Regions from separate parts of the Ruegeria sp. CH6 genome, predicted to be linked through region 1. Evidence: riboswitches for the same ligand, from Rfam matches in the RefSeq annotation. Region 1 holds a riboswitch; each other region holds the start of a gene.
What was found. A riboswitch is a leader RNA that binds a small molecule or an ion and turns the genes downstream of it on or off. The one in region 1 is predicted to bind cobalamin.

Region 1 (7,293 bases):
GCCAATCAGGTTGCACGGGATGCAACCCACGGCACACTCGCCATGTTGGAAGGCATGTGGACCGATTATCTGCTCCACCCGGATTCATTTGATCGCACCGAGGCAATGAGAATTGTTTTTCGATTTCTGCAGGCAATGTTCCCCAAACACTTTGACCTAAGCGGTGCCCTCTTACTTGAGTGAGATTTGGGACCAGTTTCCTAACAGGCGCTTAGGAAGTGGATAATCTCCATCTTTAAATCAACACGATGACAGCATCGTACGCGCGCACGAAATTCATTTGAACCGACAGCAATGGGCAACTTTTTCGTCACGCCGAGCCGGTCTCGTTCCGATCCCGATGAAGCAGTTTGTGTTTCACGCCCCGCTGCCCCACCTCTCATCAAGACAAACCTTCATATCAAAATCGGGACCTTTCTGATACAATCTGATCTGCTTCAATGATGAGCAAACTAACAACTACCTCATCACCGGACCATTGATCACCAAAGACTGCATGTTGAGATGTGCGTCGACTAGAAAATGCTCCATCAGGTTCTGGCGTGACAGGACATCTGCCGGTTTTCCATGATCGACGATCCGTCCGCTGCTCAACAAATGTACCTGATCGCAATATCGTGCCACTAAATTCAGATCATGCAGGGTCATAAGAACCGTCCGGCCTCGCCGTTTGACCTCGTTCAACAGCACCAATTGGTAGTGGAGATCAAGATGGTTGGTTGGCTCATCCAGAATGTAGATTTCTGGGTCACAGGCCAGCAACTGAGCAAAGTAACACCGCTGAAGTTCTCCGCCTGACAGGCGATCGGCAGGCTGGTTCCGCTTTTGGATTAGCCCCACCAGCTTAAGTGCTTCATCTCTGCGTAGAACCAGATCAACTCCGTCCAGGCCAAGAGCGGACAGACCAATTTCAACGATATCCGATGGGGTCAACCCGGCCAGCAAACCAGAGCTTTGCACCAACGCACCGCATTTCCGCGCCCACTCGTTATAGGCATAGTCTTCAATATCGCGACCATCTGCAGCGATTTCACCTGCTGCAGGGCGCTCAGCGCGGTAGATCGTACGAAGAACAGTGGTCTTACCCGCCCCGTTAGGACCAAGCAAGCAATGCACCTCGCCCCTGGGGACGGCCAGAGAAACACCTTGAACATATGGCTTGCCTCCGACATCCACCGACAAGTTGCGGATATCGAGTGCGGGATCAGACTGCACGGCGCAAACCTCTCAGTATCAGGATGAAAGGCGGTGCCGCAAACAGGGCCAAGAGCACACCAAGCGGCAGTTCCTCCGGCGCCAGTAGGGTTCTACATAGAAGGTCAACCGCAATCAAAACAATCGCCCCCAGCACCATCGACAGGGGTAGAAGAACCCTGTGCCGCGCACCTACCAGCAGCCGTGCCATATGCGGGACAATCAGGCCGATAAAGCCGACGATGCCGGCGACGGAAACCGCCAACCCGGTCAACACAACCGTTGCCACGAATATCATGACACGCAGGCGCTCTGTGCGAATTCCCAGTGCCTGAGCCCGCTCCTCCCCCAACAAGGTCGCGTCCAGAGCATTCGCGCGCATCAAGAACATGCCAGCAATAACCACAAGTGCCAGCGCGAGCAAGGGCAACTCTCGCCACTCTGTGCCCGCCGCTGTGCCCATGAGCCAACCCAAGGCGTTACGGGTAACATGTGGATCCCCAATATAGAGGAAAAAGGCCGTCACCGACTGGAACATCAACGAGACAGCGACGCCCGCCAGAATAACAATCAGCGGATCAAGCTGACGCCCACGTTGCTGAGACAGTCCAAGCGTCATCAGAAACGCCAGCGCTGCACCTGAAAACGCGATCAGGGGGACACCGACGGTTTCGGTCACTTCGGACGGCAACCAGATGATCGCCGCGACCGCTGCCGCAGAGGCACCGGATGACAGACCCATCAGGTATGGGTCCGCCATCGGGTTTCGCAGGGCTGTTTGCATCAACGCCCCGGCAAGGGCGAGCCCGGCCCCGATCAGTCCGACTGCCAATACGCGCGGGATGCGCCACTGCCACACAATCAGGGACAGCCCCCGCGGGGCATCCTCATTGCGCATCAGAATGGCTACACGATCCGACCAGCTTATGTCGGCTGTCCCCCACAGAATGCCCGCAATGGCGACAAGCACCATTACGACCATCGCCGTGGGAAACAGGACAAGGAACCGGGATTGCATTTACTCGAGTTCCGCCAGTTGGGCGTTCAGGTTCTCAACACCATCGGCAAAACGCATCCCGAGAAGGGTTTCAGAGAACGGAACAGTGACGAAGCGACCCTCTTTAACAGCAGTCAACTCGGACAAAACCGGATCGCTTTCCATGTAGGCACGCTTTTCGCCCGCCGAAGACCAGCCCGCTTCGATCAACAGGATCACATCGGGGTCAGCCTCGACCACGCGTTCCCATGCCAGATCGACCCAAGTGCCTTCGACATCGTCACTGATGCTTTTCAGCCCGGCGGTTCTTGCGACCAAAGCAGGCCCTCCGCAGCAACCGATCGAGTAAGGTGTCTCATCGCCACTGTCGTAGATAAACGCCGTACGGCCAGCCCCTTCCGGGTCAGTCTGAACCGCCTCGATACGCGCACGGGTCTCAGCGATCAGCTTGCCCGCGCGATCTTCAACATCAAAAATCTGCCCGATCTTTTCGATGTCGTTCAGGATCGGCTCGATGGTCAAAGGTACATCCTTCGGATGCGCTTCCTTGCAGGATGCGTCAACCAGGTAGGTACCGATAGCCAGATCATGCCATTTCTGCGCTGATCCAAGGTTGTCTTCGGAAAATGCGGACCCAAAACCCGCGAACAGAAAATCCGGCTCATTGGCCAGCACCACCTCTGCGGCCGGGTATTTCTCGGCCAGGACCGGGACGGACTCAAACGCCGCTTTCCACTGGGCTGGCATTTCATCGTCCAGATAAGCGGTACCAACCATCGAACCTTCAAGCCCAAGCGCCAGCATCACTTCGGTCGCTTGCTGGTTCAGGGTAATCGCCCGCGTTGGCGCCTTGTCGAAGGTGTAATCGATCCCGCAGCTTTGTACGGTGACCGGATCGGCCTGGGCTGTAGCCGCGACAAATCCAAGCGGCACGATGAATTTATGCAGGTTCATGTGTATCTCCTATTTGATGAATAAGCAGTGATCGAGGAGTGGTTCCAGCGCAAAGCGCCTGAGAAACAAAGGTCCGGATGTCGTCTAGGTTCTCCACGCGATACCAATCGCCGTGTGGATAGTGGACGATCACTGGCCCCGCATTGCAGGGAAACAGGCAGCCGGTTGTGGTCACCAGACATTCAGAGCTTTTACCTGCATGGCCGAGTTCTTTTTTAAGCGCATCCACCAGATTGGGGGCGTCTTTCAGGTGACATCGCGGGCCTGCACAGACGAATAGATGGTGGCGAAAGGCAGGAGGGCTGTCCCACCCTTTGCCGAGCTCACCGGAAGGTTTCGGCCTAATCGGTTTCAGCAGAACATCTGCATTTGCGGCAGCCCGAATGACGTCTGAATCCATTTGCAGCGGTTTGGCGAAGAACAGCTCAGGTGCGGTTTTTGCCCGCCTGTGCAACCAGCTTGCTGCCGCATTTGGCAACCAGTTTTCGAGGCTCTGGGAAAACGGCAAACCAATTGGACGCAACTCGATGCGCTTGGCTCCCTGCTCCGTGAGATCATCTAGAGCATGCCAAAGCCCATCACCGGATGCCTCCAACCTGACAGCACGGGCTTCTGTAGGCGCGGCCTCAATCAGAGCGTTTGCAAGGTGGCGGAACCGGGATTGGCTGACGTAATTTGCCGAAATCAAATAGATAAATGCGTCCATCTCTGCCCCGAAACAGGAGGCAGGTCGGCACAATGCACTGGCCCGAAGATATCCATCATCTCATCCTCCTCGGGCCCTCCGCCCGGTTGGTTACATCCTGATGATGGCAGGTCTCCTGACTTGCGGATCAAAGCTTGCCGTCCCTTCCCGGATCTTGGGCGATCCAGTGGCTCTGACGGGTTGCTCACCGCTTACAGTTGCGGGGGCAGTTTCGGATTTGGACAAACGTCCGCACCGAATTCCCTTTTATCCTTGCGGCAATCACCTCAAGGAACCATCACGGCGAAAAAACACAAGCAAAGTTGATTCGACAAGAGTACGTGCTGGCTGATCGCTGGTATTTTGCCAGAACCTGCACGAGCGGACAAAGAAGTTCGCTACACTTCACTCTATATATTGACAACTTGCCCTGGTGAAACCCAATATAGTGTTGCTTCGGTTCTTTCGATTCCTGTCGAAAGCTAAGAGGGAAACCGGTGAAAAACCGGCGCTGCCCCCGCAACTGTGAGCGGAGAGTTCGGCTGAACACGCCACTGAAAGCACGCTTTTGGGAAGGCCAGACCGAACGATGATCCGCGAGCCAGGAGACCTGCCGCAAGCTCGAATGATAACCACGAACGGAGGGTTCGGGGGCGTTTGACGGGCCTGTTTGCCCATGGCGTCCTCGGCTTTGATTAAAAGGACAGAGGATAAATGAGCATTACCGTATATTCCAAACCCGCCTGCGTACAATGCACCGCGACCACCCGAGCGTTGGATGCAAAAGGCATCAATTATGATGTCGTGGACCTGACGCAGGACGACAGCGCCATGACCCATGTGACCGAGCTGGGTTATCGCCAGGCACCAGTCGTTGTGGCCGGCAGTGACCACTGGTCGGGCTTCCGCCCCGACATGATCGCCCAACTGGCCTGATCCATGGCAGCGCCGATCCCGGCGCTGGTCTACTTCTCATCGAAATCCGGAAACACCCACCGCTTTGTTTCGCGGCTGGGCCTGACCTCTTTCCGCATTCCGAATGGAATGGACCCGCTGCCTGACCCCGGACACGCCTATGTGCTGATCAGCCCCACCTATGCCGATGGCGAAGGACGTGGGGCGGTTCCGAAACAGGTGATCCGGTTTCTGAACGAACCGGACAGACGCGCCGGGATCGTTGGGGTGATCGGCACAGGCAACCGCAATTTCGGTGCGACCTACGCTTTGGCCGGTCGCATTATCGCCCAGAAATGCAACGTACCGCTGCTCTACACGTTTGAGCTGGCCGGAACAGAGACCGACATCGCCCGCGTCCGCGCCGGGCTGGAAAAACTAGGGAGACACCAATGCTCGACAGCAGCATAAACGAGCAGGACTATCACGCGCTGAACGCGATGCTGAACCTCTATGATGGTGAGGGGAAGATCCGCTTTGACGCTGACCGCATGGCCGCTCGGCAATACTTCCTTCAGAACGTGAACCAGAACACCGTGTTCTTCCATTCGTTGGATGAAAAGCTGGGATACCTGGTGTCCGAAGGCTACTATGAAGAGGCCGTGCTGGACCAGTATTCCAAGAACTTCATGCGCAAGATCTGGGATGCGGCTTATGCCAAGAAGTTCCGTTTCCCGACCTTTCTGGGCGCGTTCAAGTATTATACCTCGTATACGCTGAAAACCCGCGACGGACAGCGCTATCTTGAGCGCTATGAGGATCGCGTTGTCATGACCGCGCTGGCACTGGCGCGTGGGGATGAGGCGCTGGCGATGTCCTTCATGGAGGAAATCCTCGATGGCCGGTTCCAGCCTGCCACGCCGACCTTCCTGAACGCAGGCAAAGCTTCACGCGGTGAGTTGATCTCGTGCTTCCTACTGCGGTTGGAAGACAACATGGAGAGCATCGGGCGCGGCATCAACTCGGCCCTGCAACTGTCCAAGCGCGGCGGAGGTGTGGCGCTGCTGCTGACCAACATCCGCGAGCACGGCGCACCGATCAAAGGAATTGAGAACCAGTCCTCCGGCGTGATCCCGGTAATGAAACTGCTGGAAGACAGCTTCTCCTACGCCAACCAACTGGGTGCGCGGCAAGGCGCGGGTGCAGTCTATCTGAACGCGCACCACCCGGACATCATGCGGTTCCTCGACACCAAGCGCGAAAACGCGGACGAGAAAATCCGCATCAAGACGCTGAGCCTTGGCGTGGTGATCCCTGACATCACTTTCGAACTGGCGAAGAAGAACGCCGATATGTACCTGTTCTCGCCCCATGACGTGGAAAAGGTCTATGGCGTGCCGCTCTCGGAAATCTCGGTGACCGAGAAGTATCACGAGATGGTCGATGACAAGCGAATCCGTAAATCCAAAGTCAACGCGCGGGAATTCTTCCAGACCATTGCCGAGATTCAGTTCGAATCCGGTTATCCATACGTGATGTTCGAAGACACGGTGAACCGGATGAACCCCATCGCGGGCAGGATCAACATGTCGAACCTGTGTTCCGAGATTTTGCAGGTCAATGAAGCATCCGAATTCAACGATGACCTCAGCTATTCGCATCTGGGCACGGATATCTCCTGCAACCTCGGCTCGCTGAACATTGCCAAGACAATGGATGGCGGCGATCTGGGACGCACTGTTGGCGCTGCGATCCGCGCGCTGACGGCGGTGTCCGAAATGTCGGCAATCGACTCGGTGCCGTCGGTGCGTCGGGGCAACGATGAAAGCCACGCGATCGGTCTGGGCCAGATGAACCTGCACGGATTTCTGGCGCGGGAACATATCCACTATGGCTCGGCCGAAGGTGTTGAGTTCACATCGGTGTACTTCGCGGCCACGGCCTATCACGCGATCCGCACCTCCTGCGAACTGGCGCAGGAACGCAAGACGTCGTTCAAAGGGTTCGAAGACTCTGGCTATGCCTCAGGCGCATTCTTTGACAAATATACAACCCGTGACTGGCTGCCCGAAAGTGATCGGGTGAAGGCTCTGTTCGATGGAATGACTCTGCCCACGCGTGACGATTGGGCGGCGCTGAAGGCGGACGCGATGAAACACGGGCTGTATAACCGCAACCTTCAGGCCGTACCGCCAACCGGGTCGATCAGCTATATCAACAACTCGACCTCGTCGATCCACCCGATCGTGTCCAAGATCGAAATCCGCAAAGAGGGCAAGATCGGCCGTGTCTATTATCCAGCGGCTTTCATGGATAACGACAACCTCGAATACTACCGCGATGCCTATGAGATCGGCCCAGAGGCGCTGATCGACACCTACGCGGCGGCCACCGAACATGTGGATCAGGGCCTGTCGCTGACGCTGTTCTTCCCGTCCGAGGCCACGACCCGCGATATCAACCGCGCCCAGATCTACGCGTGGAAGAAGGGCATCAAAACCATCTACTACGTGCGTCTGCGCCAGGAGGCCCTTGAAGGGACCGAGGTGCAGGGCTGCGTATCCTGCTC
Region 2 (7,293 bases), on a different contig from region 1:
CCCCTTTTGGGCGCGCCGTTTGCCCAATGTCAGCAGACGGGTCAGTCGTTGATACGCTGCCCGGTCACGTGGCAGCGCCACCCAATCGACCGAACTGTCCTGCAAAACCAGACGGCAACCGACAATCAGTCGCGGCACATGAACCGTCCCGGGATTGGCAATAGGCTGCGGATTGCCGACCTCCTGCCTTGAACAGGAATCGACCCGGTGTTGGGACCGGATTTTGATCGCCTCTTCTGCCTCACGCTTCAGTTCTTTCAGAGCAGTCCAGGCCCGCACTACGCCAGCCAGAGAATTCCGGTCGGTGATAGCGAGTGCAGCCAAACCCAGCGTCGCAGCGCGCGTAACCAGTTCTTCGGGGTGCGAAGCACCGGTCAAAAAGGTGAAGTTGGTCGTCACGCAAAGTTCGGCATATCCCAAACGATCCGTATGAGGACTGAGCATGTCCTGATGAGATACCTCAACCGTGCGATGTGTGCGGTTCGCCTCGGTCATGCGAACTCTCCCTGCACAAACCAGCCCGGATTTTGCGGGGTATAAAACAGCCAGAGCCGCCATCCCTGCCGTGTCTGAACCCGCCAGTAATCACGAACTCCCGAACGCCAGTTCTCATCCTCCAGCCACCATTCAGGGGCGATGCGTTCCGGTCCCGTGGCACGCTCGATTGAAAGCGCCATACGCCGCCAGCGAAACCTCTGCGGCGGACGTGATCCCGCCCCGGAAATCGGCTCGGGCGGGAAAAGACGCAAAGGCCGTGGGCGCAAAGCCACCCATGCGCCGCCCGGCTCGGAATAAGCTGCCGGGGCCAGAATGGAGCTGCGTTCGGGGATATGACTGTCCGCAGGCAGGTACCGGTGAACATTCTCCAGCCCGATGCGGTTTCCGATCCGGGTAATCAGATCATACACCTGATCCACACGCCCCGCTGAGACGTGGCTGATCTGCTGTACCGGCTGCGCCTCGACCTGCGTGGCCTCAATCCGCATCCGGTCGATACCAAAACCGGCATCGACCTCTCCAATCCCGCGTTCAAAAAGTGGGAGTATCCGGTTCGGATCACGCAACGGTCGGGCCAGACGCAACTCGACTGTCTGGCTGTCGTGATCCACACGATCAAGCGTCAGGCAAAGCCGACGCGCGCCGACCTCCTGTGCCTTAAGCTTCGCACAGAGCTGTTCCAGCAGCCGCTCGACCCCCGCCCTGACATCCGCCACCAACCCAATCGGTTCCGGCAAGGTCAGACGCACGCCATACCGTGGTGGATCGGCCAATGGCGAAATCTCTTCAGGCTGCGCCCCAAGCGCCTGATCCAGACGCATCAGCAGTTCCGGCCCCAAACGCCGGGCCAGCGGCGCACGTGAGGTTGCTGCAAGATCCGAAATCCTGCGCAGTCCCAGCCGTTGCAAAGCAACCGACGTATCCTCTTGCAGCCGCAATGCCGCTACAGGCAACGCCCCTATCGCATTCAGGGTATCACCCCGGGCGGCCACGCCCTCTTGGTAATGTGCCAATGCCCAAGCCGCGCCACGCGTATCGGCCAGTCCGATCCGCACCGACAGCCCGACCCGTGCCAGTCGCCTGCGCATATCCGCCAGCATCATGGGTTCCCCGCCAAACAGATGCGCGGAACCGGTCACATCCAGAACCAGCCCATCCCGCCCCTCCAGCCCCACCCAGGGGCAATAGCGCGTCGCCCAGCGCCGCAGGATATGCAGGAACTGCACATCGCCCTGCAGATCGGCAGGCTGGCTTTGCAAGTCAGGACAAAACGCACGGGCATCCGCATAAGGCATGCCGCTGTGCAGGCCCTGACGCTCGGCTTCGCCATTCAGACAATATATGCGGTTGGCATTGTTCTGCTTGAGGGTAAGGGCGAACGGCCCCTGAACCGGATTCGCCCTGAGAACCCGGTCGCTGGACAACCGGAAAAACCATAGCGAAGCAACACGTTTTTGCACCCCTCTGAGCATACCTGACACCAAATGTTCTATATTTGTTCTAAATAATCTTTCACCTTTACCATGTCGAGTCATATGGGTGAAATACCCAGCTAAATGACCAAGGGTTCCGGCTGAACCACTGACCGTCAGAATTGAGGTGCGACATGGACTGCTCCCGCCATACCAGTGGCAGACACGACGAAATTATCGAGTTTTTCGGAGCTGTTTTCGCAGCCTCCGAAGGTGATGAGGAAGGTCAACTGATCGCAGGGCTGGTGAAAGACATTCTGGCAAAGACCAACCCTGGTGACATGTCTGTCTTCACTGCCACAAATGGTGGCACTCTTACTGGGTGCATAATTTTTACCCGCCTCGAGTATGAGCAGGATGACCGCACCGTATTCATGTTGTCCCCTGTGGCCGTTGCAACAGACCAGCAAGGGAAAGGCGTTGGACAAAAGCTCCTGACGTTCGGGCTGAGCGATCTGCGCGGGCGCGGCGTTGATGTGGTGATCACCTATGGCGATCCGAACTACTATTCCAAAGTTGGTTTTGAACAGATTACCGAGCAGCAGGCCCAGCCCCCCATGAAGCTTCAATATCCCCACGGGTGGCTGGCACAGTCTCTTTCGGATCAGGACCTTGCGCCTTTGAAAGGGCCATCACAGTGCGCCGAAGCGTTCAAAAACCCGGCTTATTGGTAGAACCCTCTCGACTATCATCCGATCACTAAATCGCAAGGCCGAAGCGCCCAGACCTATGTTGATCTATGCGCTCTAGCGCCCCTGAGGGATCACCTCGTACCCCGGTTCTTCCGGCTCATCATCCAGCATTTCGGTCGGGAAACCCGGTGCACGAATATCCAGTCCGGTGGCATCTTCCAGTCGCCTGATGATATTGGGCGACAGCTCGCGGTCACCATACCGGGCAATTCCGTCCTCGAAAATCTTGATCATCACCGGGTTCATCTCCAACGGCACCCCGGCACGATCTGCGACCTCCTGAAACAGCCCGATATCCTTTTTCACAAGATCCATTGTAAACGAGATATCGCGAGATCCATTCAGGATGACCTGACTTTCGGTTTCATGCACAAATGAGGTACCCGATGAGATCTTGATCGCTTCATAGGTCGTATTCAGATCCATCCCTGCAGCCTTGGCAGTGACCAGGGCTTCGGCACAGGTGATCAGGTTGGCGGTAGCCAGATAGTTGGTCAGCACTTTCAGAACCGAAGCAGATCCCAGCTCACCGGTATGCAGAATGCGGCGCCCCATGGTCGTCAGAAAGGGCAAAATCCGTTCAAATGTTGCGCGATCACATCCGGCAAAAATCGAAATATTGCCAGTAGCAGCGCGATGGCATCCCCCGGAAACAGGGCAATCTACTGCGGCGCCACCGCGTTCGATCACCATGGCACCCAACCGTTTCACCTCGGCCTCATCAGTGGTGGACATCTCCATCCAGATCTTGCCCGGACCAACCTCTGGCAGCATTTCCTGCATCACGGCATCCGATGCCGCAGGGGATGGCAAGCAGGTGATAACCGCATCACAATCCCGCATCAGTTGCGCCGGACCTTCAGCAGCCTTGGCACCCTGCGCAACAAATTCAGCAACCAGATCCGTGTTCAGATCATGAACTGTCAAATCAACTCCGTTGCGCAGCAACGAACCCGAGAGCTTACCTCCCACATTCCCAAGACCGATAAATCCAACCTTCATTGCGAATCCTCCCTATGGGCTATGCCCGAACCGTTTTCACGCGGAGTATTCACCTTGATAACCCGCAAATGAAACGAATAATAATCGAGCTTATGGGCAAAAATTTTTGGTGATAAATGGATCGTCTACCAAACCCTTCCTGGCTGCGTAGTTTCGAAGCTGCCGCTCGCCATCTGAATTTCACTGCTACCGCGCAAGAGCTGGGTCTGACACAAACCGCAGTATCCCTGCATATCCGTTCATTGGAAGCCGAGTTGGGCCAACCTCTTTTCACTCGACAGGCAAGACGACTGGAATTGACCGAGCTTGGCCAGTCCTATGCTTTGACCGTTCGGCGCGCTCTGTCTAACATAACCCTTTCGACCAACAGTTTGTTTGGCCCAGCTTCTCAGCAGACGCTGACCGTTCGTGCGGCAATTTCAACCATGACTTATTGGCTGGCTGCCGAACTACCTGAATTCACCAGCCAACATCCCGACATCCCTGTGCGATTGGTGACTCACATCTGGAATGACACCATGGGTTCCAGCGATGTGGATATCGATATTCGGCTGGGCTATGGCGACTGGCCGGGGCTCAGGTCAGAGAAACTTTCGGATGAATTCCTTGTTCCGGTTTGCAGATCCGGCACTGCAGCGCCTAGCAAGACAGAGTTCCGTGAAAGTCCTCTGATCCATATCCTTGGATATGAAGACAACTGGGCGCGATACTTTGAAGCGCATGGCATTCACCAGCCTGAACTTCAGTCTCAATATTCGGCGGATACAACGGTCACCGCGTTGCAACTTGTGATGGCGGGGGCAGGCTACGCCACAATCCTTGAACGCTTTGCCCGGAATGCGATTGCGCAGGGTGCGCCCTTGCAGATCGCCGGACCACCGATTCCCTTTGCTCAGTCCCATTACCTGATCCGCTCAGATGGCGCGCCCCGCCCGACGGCCTCTGCCCGCCTCTTTGAGACCTGGTTGCAAGAACGGATCAAAGCGGATGCCGCTGACTGACCACTGCAAGTCGCTTTTCCATCCCGGTGATCTGAGAGCGCCTCCATTCGCTTGACAACGCCCCTTTGCTTGCCGCATGTCCCTTTCGTTGGTGTCTGTGCAAGCAGATGAAAAGGGAATGCATCAGCGGTATGGAATGCCGTCAAATGCAGCCGCCCCCGCGACCGTGACCGGAGAAGGTGCCCAAAGCCACTGGCCTGCAGGCCGGGAAGGCAGGACACCTGCCAGAGGATACCTCTGACATCCGCAAGCCGGGAGACCTGCCAACGCCCGAAGACCAGACCGGACGGGGTGTTCCGGTGTCGGGCCAAGGCCCGCGCATACCCCGTCCCCCGAAAACCGTGAAGGGGGGATGAGAGACGTGACCGAGACGATACCAGTTGAACTGCTGGTCTGCACCACCTGCCGGCGTGGCCTTCCTGTCGAGGAAGATGACCAGCGCCCCGGCACATTATTGCATAAAGCGCTGACCGAGGCCGAGCTGCCAGATGGCATTGATCTTAAGGCCGTTGAATGCCTTTCGAACTGCGATCAGGGGTGTTCGATCGTACTGCGTGGCGGACCATCCCGCTGGACCTTTGTGTATGAGAACCTCAACGAAACCGACCACGTCGAGACCATCGTCGAAGGCGTCACCAAATATCTCGCCACCGAAGACGGCCTTGTGAAATGGCGTGAGCGCCCTGAACATTTCCGCAAAAACTGTGCGGCCCGCATTCCCCCGATTGGAGCCCTGAAATGAGCAACCTCGAAAAACTTCCCGTTACTGTAATCACTGGCTTTCTGGGCTCGGGCAAAACCACACTGGTCAAGCACCTGATGCAGAACCCGCAGGGCAAACGTCTGGCCGTTGTTGTCAATGAATTCGGTGACGTTGGCGTCGATGGCGACATCCTGAAATCCTGCGCAATTCCCGATTGCCCGGCGGAAAACATCATGGAACTGGCAAATGGCTGCATCTGCTGCACCGTGGCCGATGATTTCATCCCAACTATCGAAGCGCTGATGGCGCTGGAACCGCGCCCCGATCACATCCTGATTGAAACCTCCGGACTCGCGCTGCCCAAGCCGCTGCTGAAGGCATTCGACTGGCCGGATATCCGTTCCAAGATCACCGTTGACGGCGTGATCGCTCTGGCCGATGCCGAGGCCGTCGCCGCCGGGCGCTTCGCTCCGAATGTCGAAGCCGTGGACGCCCAGCGCCTGGCCGATGACTCGATCGACCACGAAACGCCTCTGTCCGAGGTGTTCGAAGACCAGATCTCCTGCGCCGATATCATCCTGCTGACCAAGCCCGATCTGGCCGGTCCCGAGGGTGTTGCCAAGGCCAAAGAGATCATCGCAGCCGAGGCCCCTCGCCCGCTGCCTGTGGTAGAAGTCGCCGAAGGCGCCGTAGACGTGCGCGTTGTTCTGGGCCTCGAAGCCGCTGCCGAGGATGACATGGACGCCCGCCCAAGCCATCACGACGGACACCACGATCACGAGCATGACGATTTCGAAAGCATCATCGTCGAGTTGCCGGAACAGACCGACCCAACCGATCTGGTTGCCAAAATCGAACGCCTGGCGACTGAGCTGAACATCCTGCGCGTCAAAGGCTATGCCGCCGTTCAGGGCAAACCGATGCGTCTGCTGGTTCAGGCTGTTGGTGCCCGCGTCCGTCACCAATACGACCGCCCATGGGAACCCGGCGAGGAACGCCGCTCGCGTTTGGTGGTGATCGCCGAGCATGACGACATCAAAGAGGCTGCGATCCGTGATATCCTCGTAGGTGTAGCTGAGGCTGCCGAGTAAGCCATGCATGTCGTCTTCCGCGAAAGCCACGGGTTAGAAGAAACTGAAACCCCAACCGATCTGGGCCAGAGCCCAGCGGATCTGGTGGTGCTGTCCTTTTCGGACAGCGACCTTGGCGCTTTTGCGGCGGGCTGGCATCGCGGTGGCGGGGCCGAAGGGCGTATGCCGTCGATGCGGCTGGCCAATCTGACGGCGTTGAAGCACCCTCTGTCCGTCGACACCTATGTCGAACAGACACTTGAGGGGGCCAAGGGTATTCTGATCCGCCTGATCGGTGGTGTGCCCTACTGGTCCTACGGTCTGCAGCAGGTTTTGGCTTTGGCACAGACCAAAGGTATCGCGCTGGCGGTTCTGCCTGCCGACGGGCGCGAGGATACGCGGCTGGATGACTATTCCACCCTGCCCGTCTCAACCCTGAGACGGCTCGCGCATCTCTGTGACACCGGTGGAGAAGTGGCCGCGCAAGCTGCCTTGGCTCAGATGGCTCTGGCCGCGGGGCTTTATGCCGGGCCGGTGATGGGTGCAAAAACCCTGCCAGAATCCGGAGCTTGGTGCCCCGATCGTGGCGTTATCCCGGTAGACAAGGCCTTCTCGGGCGACGCGAAACGCATCCTAGTGAGCTTCTATCGGGCCTATCTGACCTCGGCGGACACCGCGCCGGTCGCAGCTTTGATCCGCAGCCTACGAGACCGTGGTCTGGACGCGATTGGGCTGTTCGCGCCATCTTTGAAAGCGCCCGCAGCCGCCGATTGGCTGCGCGAACAGGTTGTTGCCCTGAACCCATCCGCAATCATCAATGCTACCTCGTTCTCGGGCAAAGGCACGTCGGGGACA
Region 3 (7,293 bases), on a different contig from region 1:
GAGGGGCAACTCCGCTGCCATCCAGCTTGCGAAACTTCGCTCTGTGCGCCACATCTGGCACAGAACCGGTGCGTCTCATGCCATCCGATCACAGCCTTGGCCGTCGCAGCCAGTTCGGCATCCCGCGGCGAAAGGCGTGTCATGATGCGACGCAGTTCGGCAAATACAAACCCATCCGGCAAATCCGGATGCTGTTGTTCGGTTCGATCAACAAACTCGCCGACACCGGATAAATCCAGCCCCTCGGCAGCCCATTCCGAGATATCCATGGCAAACATGGGCAAGTCCGCTTCAGATAGCCCAAGGAAAACCGGCGTTTCGATCGCACCGCCCGGGCCTTTCTGAACCAGGTCATGCGTCATCGGAACGAAAGCCAAACTGTCCAACGCCTCGCCACAAACCAAGATCTTTCCCCGCCAAAGCAGCAAACAGCGCGCCGACGGGTCGTTCTGAGCGACAGCAAGTCTCTGCGCATCGCTTCGGATAAGGGCCGCCCGGTCAAGACCCGAACCTCCAAAAGTCACCTGTTCAGCGCGTTTCATTCTGGCCCCTCAGCTTTTCGCCAAGGGGTGCCACGGCTTCGGCTCCAGAGCAATGGATATTCGTAGCCCCAAAAAATCAGACATACTCTCGAATAACCGTATGGTTGCTCAAGTATTTACATGTATTCTACTTTTTAGTGCAAACGTTCACTCAATCACCACCAAAAGAAGACAAATTGATCAAGAATAAAGTTCCCTGCCGTTGCCAGAATCAAACGATCTGTGGGCGCATTCAGATTCTGGCGACATCAGATCTTCATATGAACCTGGCCAGCTTCGACTATTATGCTGATCGCCCAGACCCAGCAGTCGGATTTACTCGAACAGCGACACTTATCCGTACGGCACAGCAGCAGGTCAGAGAGAGTGGCGCGCTGACATTGCTGTTCGACAATGGCGATTCTCTGCAAGGGACTCCGTTTGGCGAATGGGCGGCAGAGGAGAAGGGTTCGGAACACCCTTTGATGAAGGCCTTTGGTCTGTTGGGTTATGATGCCATCGGACTCGGCAATCATGATTTCAGCTTTGGCTTGCTCGCGCTAGACAGCATTCTCTCTCAGGCACCCTGCCCTGTGGTTTGCAGCAATATGAAGCGCAGCACGGGCGACCAGAGCTGGCAAGAATACGCGGTCTTGCGGCGCTCTCTCACAGTCGCCAACCGGGAGTTTCCAATTCAGATCGGCGTATTGTCCGTATTGCCACCGCAAACTGCGCAATGGGAGGCGCATCGCCTGATGGATCAGGTGAAAGTGGCCGACATCATGTCATCTGCGCGCAGAACTGCATCCCGGCTACGTCAAATGGGGTGTGATCTGGTCATCGCGCTGGCCCATTCCGGATTGGGACAGTCCGATGCTGCCACGGGGTTGGAAAATGCTGTGATCCCGATGGCCGCGATTGATGAAATAGATGCGATCATCGCTGGCCATACGCATCTGACCTTACCCGGGAAAAACCATGACGAACTGGAGCATGTTGAAAATCACATCGGTCGAATCCATGGCAAACCTGTTGTCATGCCGGGTTTCGCCGGCTCGCACCTGGGCATCATCGATGTTGCCGTCGAACGTGAGCCTTCCGGTCGCTGGCGCATCGTAGACAGCTCAAGCCAGTTGCAGCCAATATGTTCTGCCAATGAGAACTTACCTGTTCCGGAAGACGCTGAATTAAAGAAGGTGTTTTCGCACGGGCATGCGCACACCAGAGCACGTATGGCCAAGCCAGTAGGGCAGACATCCAAGCCTCTGCACAGCTTTTTCAGCTATTGTGCGCATGATCGGGGGCTGGCCCTGGTTGCCGCGGCACAGGCCGCTGCTCTGCGGCCATTCTTGTCCGGAACCAAGTTTGCTACCCTTCCTGTTTTGTCCGCGACAGCACCTTCAAAATTCGGAGGACGCGCTGGCCCTAATCATTATACACATGTGCCGGCAGGTGAAATTTCGATGAGACATGTAGCAGACCTGCACGTATTTCCGAATGAGCTTCGAGCCATATGTGTCAGTGGAGCCCAACTGCTTGACTGGATCGAGATGTCTGCAGGAATCTTCAATCAGCTAGATAAATGTCACGAGGCTGAGTTGAATAATCCGCACCGGGCAGGGCACAACTTCGACATATTGCACGGCGTGTCATACGAGATCGATTTGTCGCAACCCGCCCGCTTCAGCGCAGGTGGTCAATTGATCAATACTACGAATTCGCGAATCTGCAACTTGCGTCATCGCGGCAGTCCGGTGGAGCAGGATCAAGAATTTATCGTAGCGCTCAACAACTACAGAGCCAGCGGAGGTGGGCATTTTCCGTTTCCCGAGCACGTGAAGGCCATCAAGCTTCCTCCATTGCGATTACAGGATATCTTGCGTGACTATGTGTCCGGCAAATTACCCGCTGATCCGCTGGAGAAGGCACAACGCCCGTTTTCGTTCATCGGCCAGCCGGGATCGCTGGCGGTCCTCAGAACCGGGACGGGCGCCGCGGATTATCTACAAGAACTGGCAGAATACGAACCGCAAATTCTCGATCAAGACCCTGATGGATTTCTCAGGATCAGACTAAGCCTGTGATGGGTTGTCATTGCACTGCCAAATCCCTATATCGGGCTTCGAGAGGTTGGCGCGGGCGAGCGCCTCGCCAACCTGGTCAGGTCCGGAAGGAAGCAGCCACAACGAGTCCCGCTTGGGTCGATGTCCAGCCTCTCACTTACCGCCAATTCGGCGATCAATCCGCAGCCAAAGGAGGGCTTTGATGATTGTAGTACAAATCCCTCAGGCAGTGCGGCGCTGATCTAGCGGACACTTCCGACTGCCTGAACACATCACCCACGGATGCGCGTGCGCCATCTGTGCGGCTTGCTGTTTCTGAACACAGGCAGATCAATGTCCCTTACACTGTCGGACCTCGGATGGTCCTCTCACTTTGCCGCGCAATATGCGGCTGATCCAACATACACTCCCTATCGCGTGAGCGCAGTTCACCGTGACCGTCTGATCGGAATGCATCCTGACGGCGAAGCAACATTGCTAAGTAACAACCAATCTACTGGTGATTTTGCTGTCGGTGATTGGGTTTTGGTCGATGAACACATGCGTATCCAACGACTGCTGGACAGGCGCAGCCTGCTAAAACGCCGGGCCGCAGGCACCAGTGCTGGAATCCAGTTGATTGCGGCCAACGTCGACGTTCTGTTCATCGTCAGTTCCTGTAACGCAGACTTTAACCTGCCTCGGCTGGAACGATACTTGGCACTTGCACATCAGGCTGGTTGTTATCCAGTGATCGTGCTGACCAAGGCAGACACGTGCGATGATCCGAAAGACTATGTTTCACGCGCAGAATCACTGGCACTCTTTCTGACGGTTGTGCCAGTGAATGCCCATGATGACGATGACGTGCGACAGGTCCTGAATTGGTGTCCAAAAGGGCAAACTGCGGCTCTGATCGGCTCATCAGGTGTAGGTAAAACCACACTGACTAACGCTATGACTGGCGCAAACGAAGCTACCGCGGAGATACGTGAAGATGATGCCCGTGGACGACACACGACGACCTCGCGCGAGCTGCACCAGATGCGTAACGGCGGTTGGCTGATCGACACCCCCGGTATGCGCGCCCTGCGTCTGCTGGATGCTCAAGAAGGGGTCGATGAAGTATTCTCGGATATCGTCGAACTTGCCGAAACCTGTCGCTTTGCGGATTGCAGCCACGAAACCGAACCAGGTTGCGCGATCCAGGAAGCCATCAGCGCCGGCGAGCTCGACCCGGCGCGTCTAGAGCGATGGAGGAAGCTGCGACGCGAGGATCGGCGTAACTCTGAAACAATCGCGCAGTCGCGCGCACGTGACAAAGCCTTTGGGAAAATGGTGCGATCCGTGATGCAGGATAAGAAATCACGCAAACGGTTCTGAAGGAAAGGGCACCGCCATGCGGTGCCCTATTTCACGCGATCAACCGGGGCCAAACCGCAGAGTTGCGACGGGCAAACGCCCCGATGTGCCCCACACCCTTGAGGCCAAAATCGCCGGGCTTCAACAGGTGACGTCTGGCAGCAGGCCCGTAGGCATCTGCAAGTCGCCAAACTGCATCCGGCGGCACCATCTCATCATCCTCAAATGTAAGAACGTCGACGGGCGCATCCGAACGCGACCAATCCGCTTCAGGCAGTGTAACTCCGGTCTCGGGCAAATAGCTTTGAGGCGCGGTACACCACTTTCGCCACTGCCAGTACACTTTTGGTGGCAGGTCAGCTCCAAACCCAACCAACTTACCCGGCAGATATCCCTTCAGGCGCACGATCAGGGGAGCGTGACCATACCAGAACAACATAGCCAATGCACGATATGGCCAGGGATGATCGGATACGGTCACCAGTCCCGAGCAGACACAAATCATCCGGTCAATCTGTTCGATTTCCGGCTGGACCGGACCCAACATCCCGCCAACCGAATGACCAATCACCCAGAGCTTGGCATCCGGAAATCTTCTGCGCATCTCAGCACGGGCCGCTGGCATATCGACAAGAGCCCAATCGGCCATGGTCACGTCGCTGTCCTGCAAGCGCCCCGAAAGGGAATGGCCAAAATCGCGGTAGTCGTATGTAAGGCAGGCAATACCCTGCTCGGCAGCCAGCCACTGTGCAAAATGCCTGTAGTAATCGCGTGGCACGCCGGTGGCGCTGTTCAGAACCACAACTGTATCAGGCTCGGTCGCAGGCAGGAACAGACGGGCAGACAGCGTCGCTGAACCAGCCGGAAACTGAAAATCCTCGATGAGCGCATTCTGCTGGCTGTCCAACATTGCATCCTCCAACCAAGTCTGGACCAATCAGTCTAATGATTCCATCTGGACCATTTGGTCTAGTGCTGTCAATATCGATGAAAGATGACCAAACGTCCGCTACCAACCCGAGATCGCCTGATCCAGACCGCCGCCGAGCTGTTCCAGCGCTCGGGGTACAACGGCGTTGGGTTGTCCGAATTGCTGGCAGAGGCGCAGGCCCCCAAAGGCTCGCTTTACCATCATTTTCCAAAGGGAAAGTCCGATCTGGCCCTTGCTGCGGCAAGCTGGGCGTCAGACGGAATGCTGGAACTGATTGCGGTCTCTTTCAAAGACGCACGCGACTTTCGCGATGGTATTGAAACCCTGTGCCACAAGATCGCAAAGCTCTTTGACAAATCCGGTCGCTGGGAGACCTGCCCTATATCCGCCACCCTGTTCGAGGGGCCGGAGAACCAACTTTTCAGGGATCACGCATACCGCCTGTACGAAAGCTGGATTGCGCAGGTCCGCGGGCATGCCGAACGCTTTGGCGTCGATCATCCTCAGGAAACCGCCGATACACTGTTCATTATGCTTCAGGGCGGATGGCAACTGGCCCGCGCGCGTCGAAATTCGGATGTATTGCGCAACCTGCCGAGGTTTCTGCCCGCCAACGTTCTCTGAAGCGTACTGAACGCGGCGGAATGCAGCTTGACTCAAGCCGACCACAAGCATTAGCGGTTAGGCGATGGTTCTCGTATCGGACTGGTACGGGATGAAAAGGGAACACGGTGCGGTCCTGCCCGAAACGTTGGAATGGACCTATGCCGCGACTGCCCCCGCAACTGTAGGCGGAGAGCAATGCCGAAATGCCACTGGCCAATTGGCTGGGAAGGTCGGCGAAGCGATGACCCGCAAGTCAGGAGACCTGCCATCGGAACTGAAACCGAAACTCGGGCGGGGTGTCCGGGCAGGGTCTGACCGCATTGCGTAGTCCAGCCTGTACCAAGCCCCCGTCTCACGCGCGGAGGGCGCAACATGATCTGGAAGAACGAGACACACGAATTTACGGCTACAGTTTGCCAACGGACAGGCAAAACCTGCCCCGCGCTGGCCAGGATGGCCCGTGCTATGGCGCAGGCCATGACAACAGCTGGACCAATAGCAACGCGAGAATTCGAAATCGAAGGCAGCAGCGAGCTGACCCACTGCCCGGATGGTTGCACCGCCCGCTTTCGCGCGGGACCTGATCAGATCAGGTTTTTTTGCGGTTCAGATACGTCCGTCGAGACCAACGCGCTGGATGAATATGCAGACATGATGTTTGGCTCAGCAAATACCGCTTTGCCTTCCAGCATTCTATCCAGTCCACCATATGCGCTACTTGAGGCCAATGCGCTCGTCCCAAGGCAAAATGTCGATATCAGCCAGCACGCGGCTGCATGATTCAGTGCTCGAGCTGCGGCTGAGCTGCCGATGTCGCCCAGTTTAGCTGATCATCAGTTTCAACTGCACATGGCCGCACCTTGCGTAACCTCTGGAGTGCGTTTTCGGGTCTTTCACCGCATTCGATCATCAGACGAAGCACAATCATCCCCGACCGTCCGCAGCCACCGCGACAATGAACCAGTACCCGTCCTCCGCCCGAGAGTGCATGTCGAGCTGCTGCGCTGGTCTCGGTCCACAGCTCATTGATTTCTGGTGACGGCGCACCGAAATCGGTCACCGGCAAATGCGCCCATCGACTAGCCCGGCTTTGAATATCGCTGCCGAAATCACCTGCGCCGAGCTGCACCATCTCGGCCTCAGTTGTCATCGAAATGACAAGACCTGGCTTCCAGTTCGCTATCAGATCCAAATCGCCGGAATAGTCGCCGTCTTTGCCGGGTATCGACGTCAGCGCGAGCGTGCCATTTCCAACCTGCAGAGCATAGATCACCAGCTGAGACACAAATTACTCCTCCTAAGAAATGGCATGCAACAGAACTCAGTTTTTCGAAATCGGTCCGGCCAGCTTATGCGCATCGGCTGGTATTCCCAAACGAAATTCGTGCCTGTGCGCTGTGGACGTAAGCCGCGGGGACAACTACGCTGCATCCTTGATACGAATCCGCCAGAGCAGACATGACCGACACACCCAGCCCCGCCTATCAGGTCCTAGCCCGAAAATACCGCCCAGAAACCTTTGCTGATCTCGTCGGCCAGGATGCCATGGTGCGCACGCTGAAAAACGCGTTCGAGGCCGACCGGATCGCGCAGGCCTTTATCATGACCGGCATTCGCGGAACGGGCAAAACGACCACCGCTCGGATCATTGCAAAGGGCATGAACTGCATTGGCCCCGATGGTAATGGCGGACCAACGACTGAACCTTGCGGGAAATGCGAACACTGCGTTGCGATCATGGAAGGCCGCCACGTCGACGTGATGGAAATGGACGCCGCAAGTCGGACCGGCGTCAATGATATCCGGGAAATCATCGACAGCGTGCGCTACC

Region 2: linked by a shared signal. The riboswitch ahead of ACR0CW_RS04595 (DUF1636 family protein) and the one ahead of ACR0CW_RS10800 ((2Fe-2S) ferredoxin domain-containing protein) in region 1 are both predicted to bind cobalamin.
Region 3: linked by a shared signal. The riboswitch ahead of ACR0CW_RS21370 (hypothetical protein) and the one ahead of ACR0CW_RS10800 ((2Fe-2S) ferredoxin domain-containing protein) in region 1 are both predicted to bind cobalamin.

The regions. Positions count from the first base shown of each region.
Region 1 is NZ_JBQFQS010000003.1:441,872-449,164, reverse strand. It holds gene ACR0CW_RS10820 (TetR family transcriptional regulator C-terminal domain-containing protein) at 1-183, shown strand, start outside; gene ACR0CW_RS10815 (ABC transporter ATP-binding protein) at 460-1,215, opposite strand; gene ACR0CW_RS10810 (FecCD family ABC transporter permease) at 1,205-2,212, opposite strand; gene ACR0CW_RS10805 (ABC transporter substrate-binding protein) at 2,213-3,145, opposite strand; gene ACR0CW_RS10800 ((2Fe-2S) ferredoxin domain-containing protein) at 3,132-3,851, opposite strand; cobalamin riboswitch at 3,940-4,145, opposite strand; cobalamin riboswitch at 4,271-4,462, shown strand; gene nrdH (glutaredoxin-like protein NrdH) at 4,545-4,766, shown strand; gene nrdI (class Ib ribonucleoside-diphosphate reductase assembly flavoprotein NrdI) at 4,782-5,195, shown strand; gene nrdE (class 1b ribonucleoside-diphosphate reductase subunit alpha) at 5,177-7,293, shown strand, end outside.
Region 2 is NZ_JBQFQS010000002.1:64,969-72,261, reverse strand. It holds gene ACR0CW_RS04620 (error-prone DNA polymerase) at 1-495, opposite strand, end outside; gene ACR0CW_RS04615 (Y-family DNA polymerase) at 492-1,970, opposite strand; gene ACR0CW_RS04610 (GNAT family N-acetyltransferase) at 2,105-2,644, shown strand; gene ACR0CW_RS04605 (NAD(P)-dependent oxidoreductase) at 2,717-3,664, opposite strand; gene ACR0CW_RS04600 (LysR substrate-binding domain-containing protein) at 3,781-4,665, shown strand; cobalamin riboswitch at 4,738-4,947, shown strand; gene ACR0CW_RS04595 (DUF1636 family protein) at 5,018-5,407, shown strand; gene cobW (cobalamin biosynthesis protein CobW) at 5,404-6,459, shown strand; gene cobN (cobaltochelatase subunit CobN) at 6,463-7,293, shown strand, end outside.
Region 3 is NZ_JBQFQS010000019.1:9,098-16,390, reverse strand. It holds gene nudC (NAD(+) diphosphatase) at 1-542, opposite strand, end outside; gene ACR0CW_RS21395 (bifunctional 2',3'-cyclic-nucleotide 2'-phosphodiesterase/3'-nucleotidase) at 647-2,605, shown strand; RNA gene ffs (signal recognition particle sRNA small type) at 2,645-2,743, shown strand; gene rsgA (ribosome small subunit-dependent GTPase A) at 2,918-3,946, shown strand; gene ACR0CW_RS21380 (alpha/beta hydrolase family protein) at 3,978-4,835, opposite strand; gene ACR0CW_RS21375 (TetR/AcrR family transcriptional regulator) at 4,920-5,480, shown strand; cobalamin riboswitch at 5,529-5,746, shown strand; gene ACR0CW_RS21370 (hypothetical protein) at 5,835-6,242, shown strand; gene ACR0CW_RS21365 (protein-tyrosine phosphatase family protein) at 6,244-6,747, opposite strand; gene ACR0CW_RS21360 (DNA polymerase III subunit gamma/tau) at 6,921-7,293, shown strand, end outside.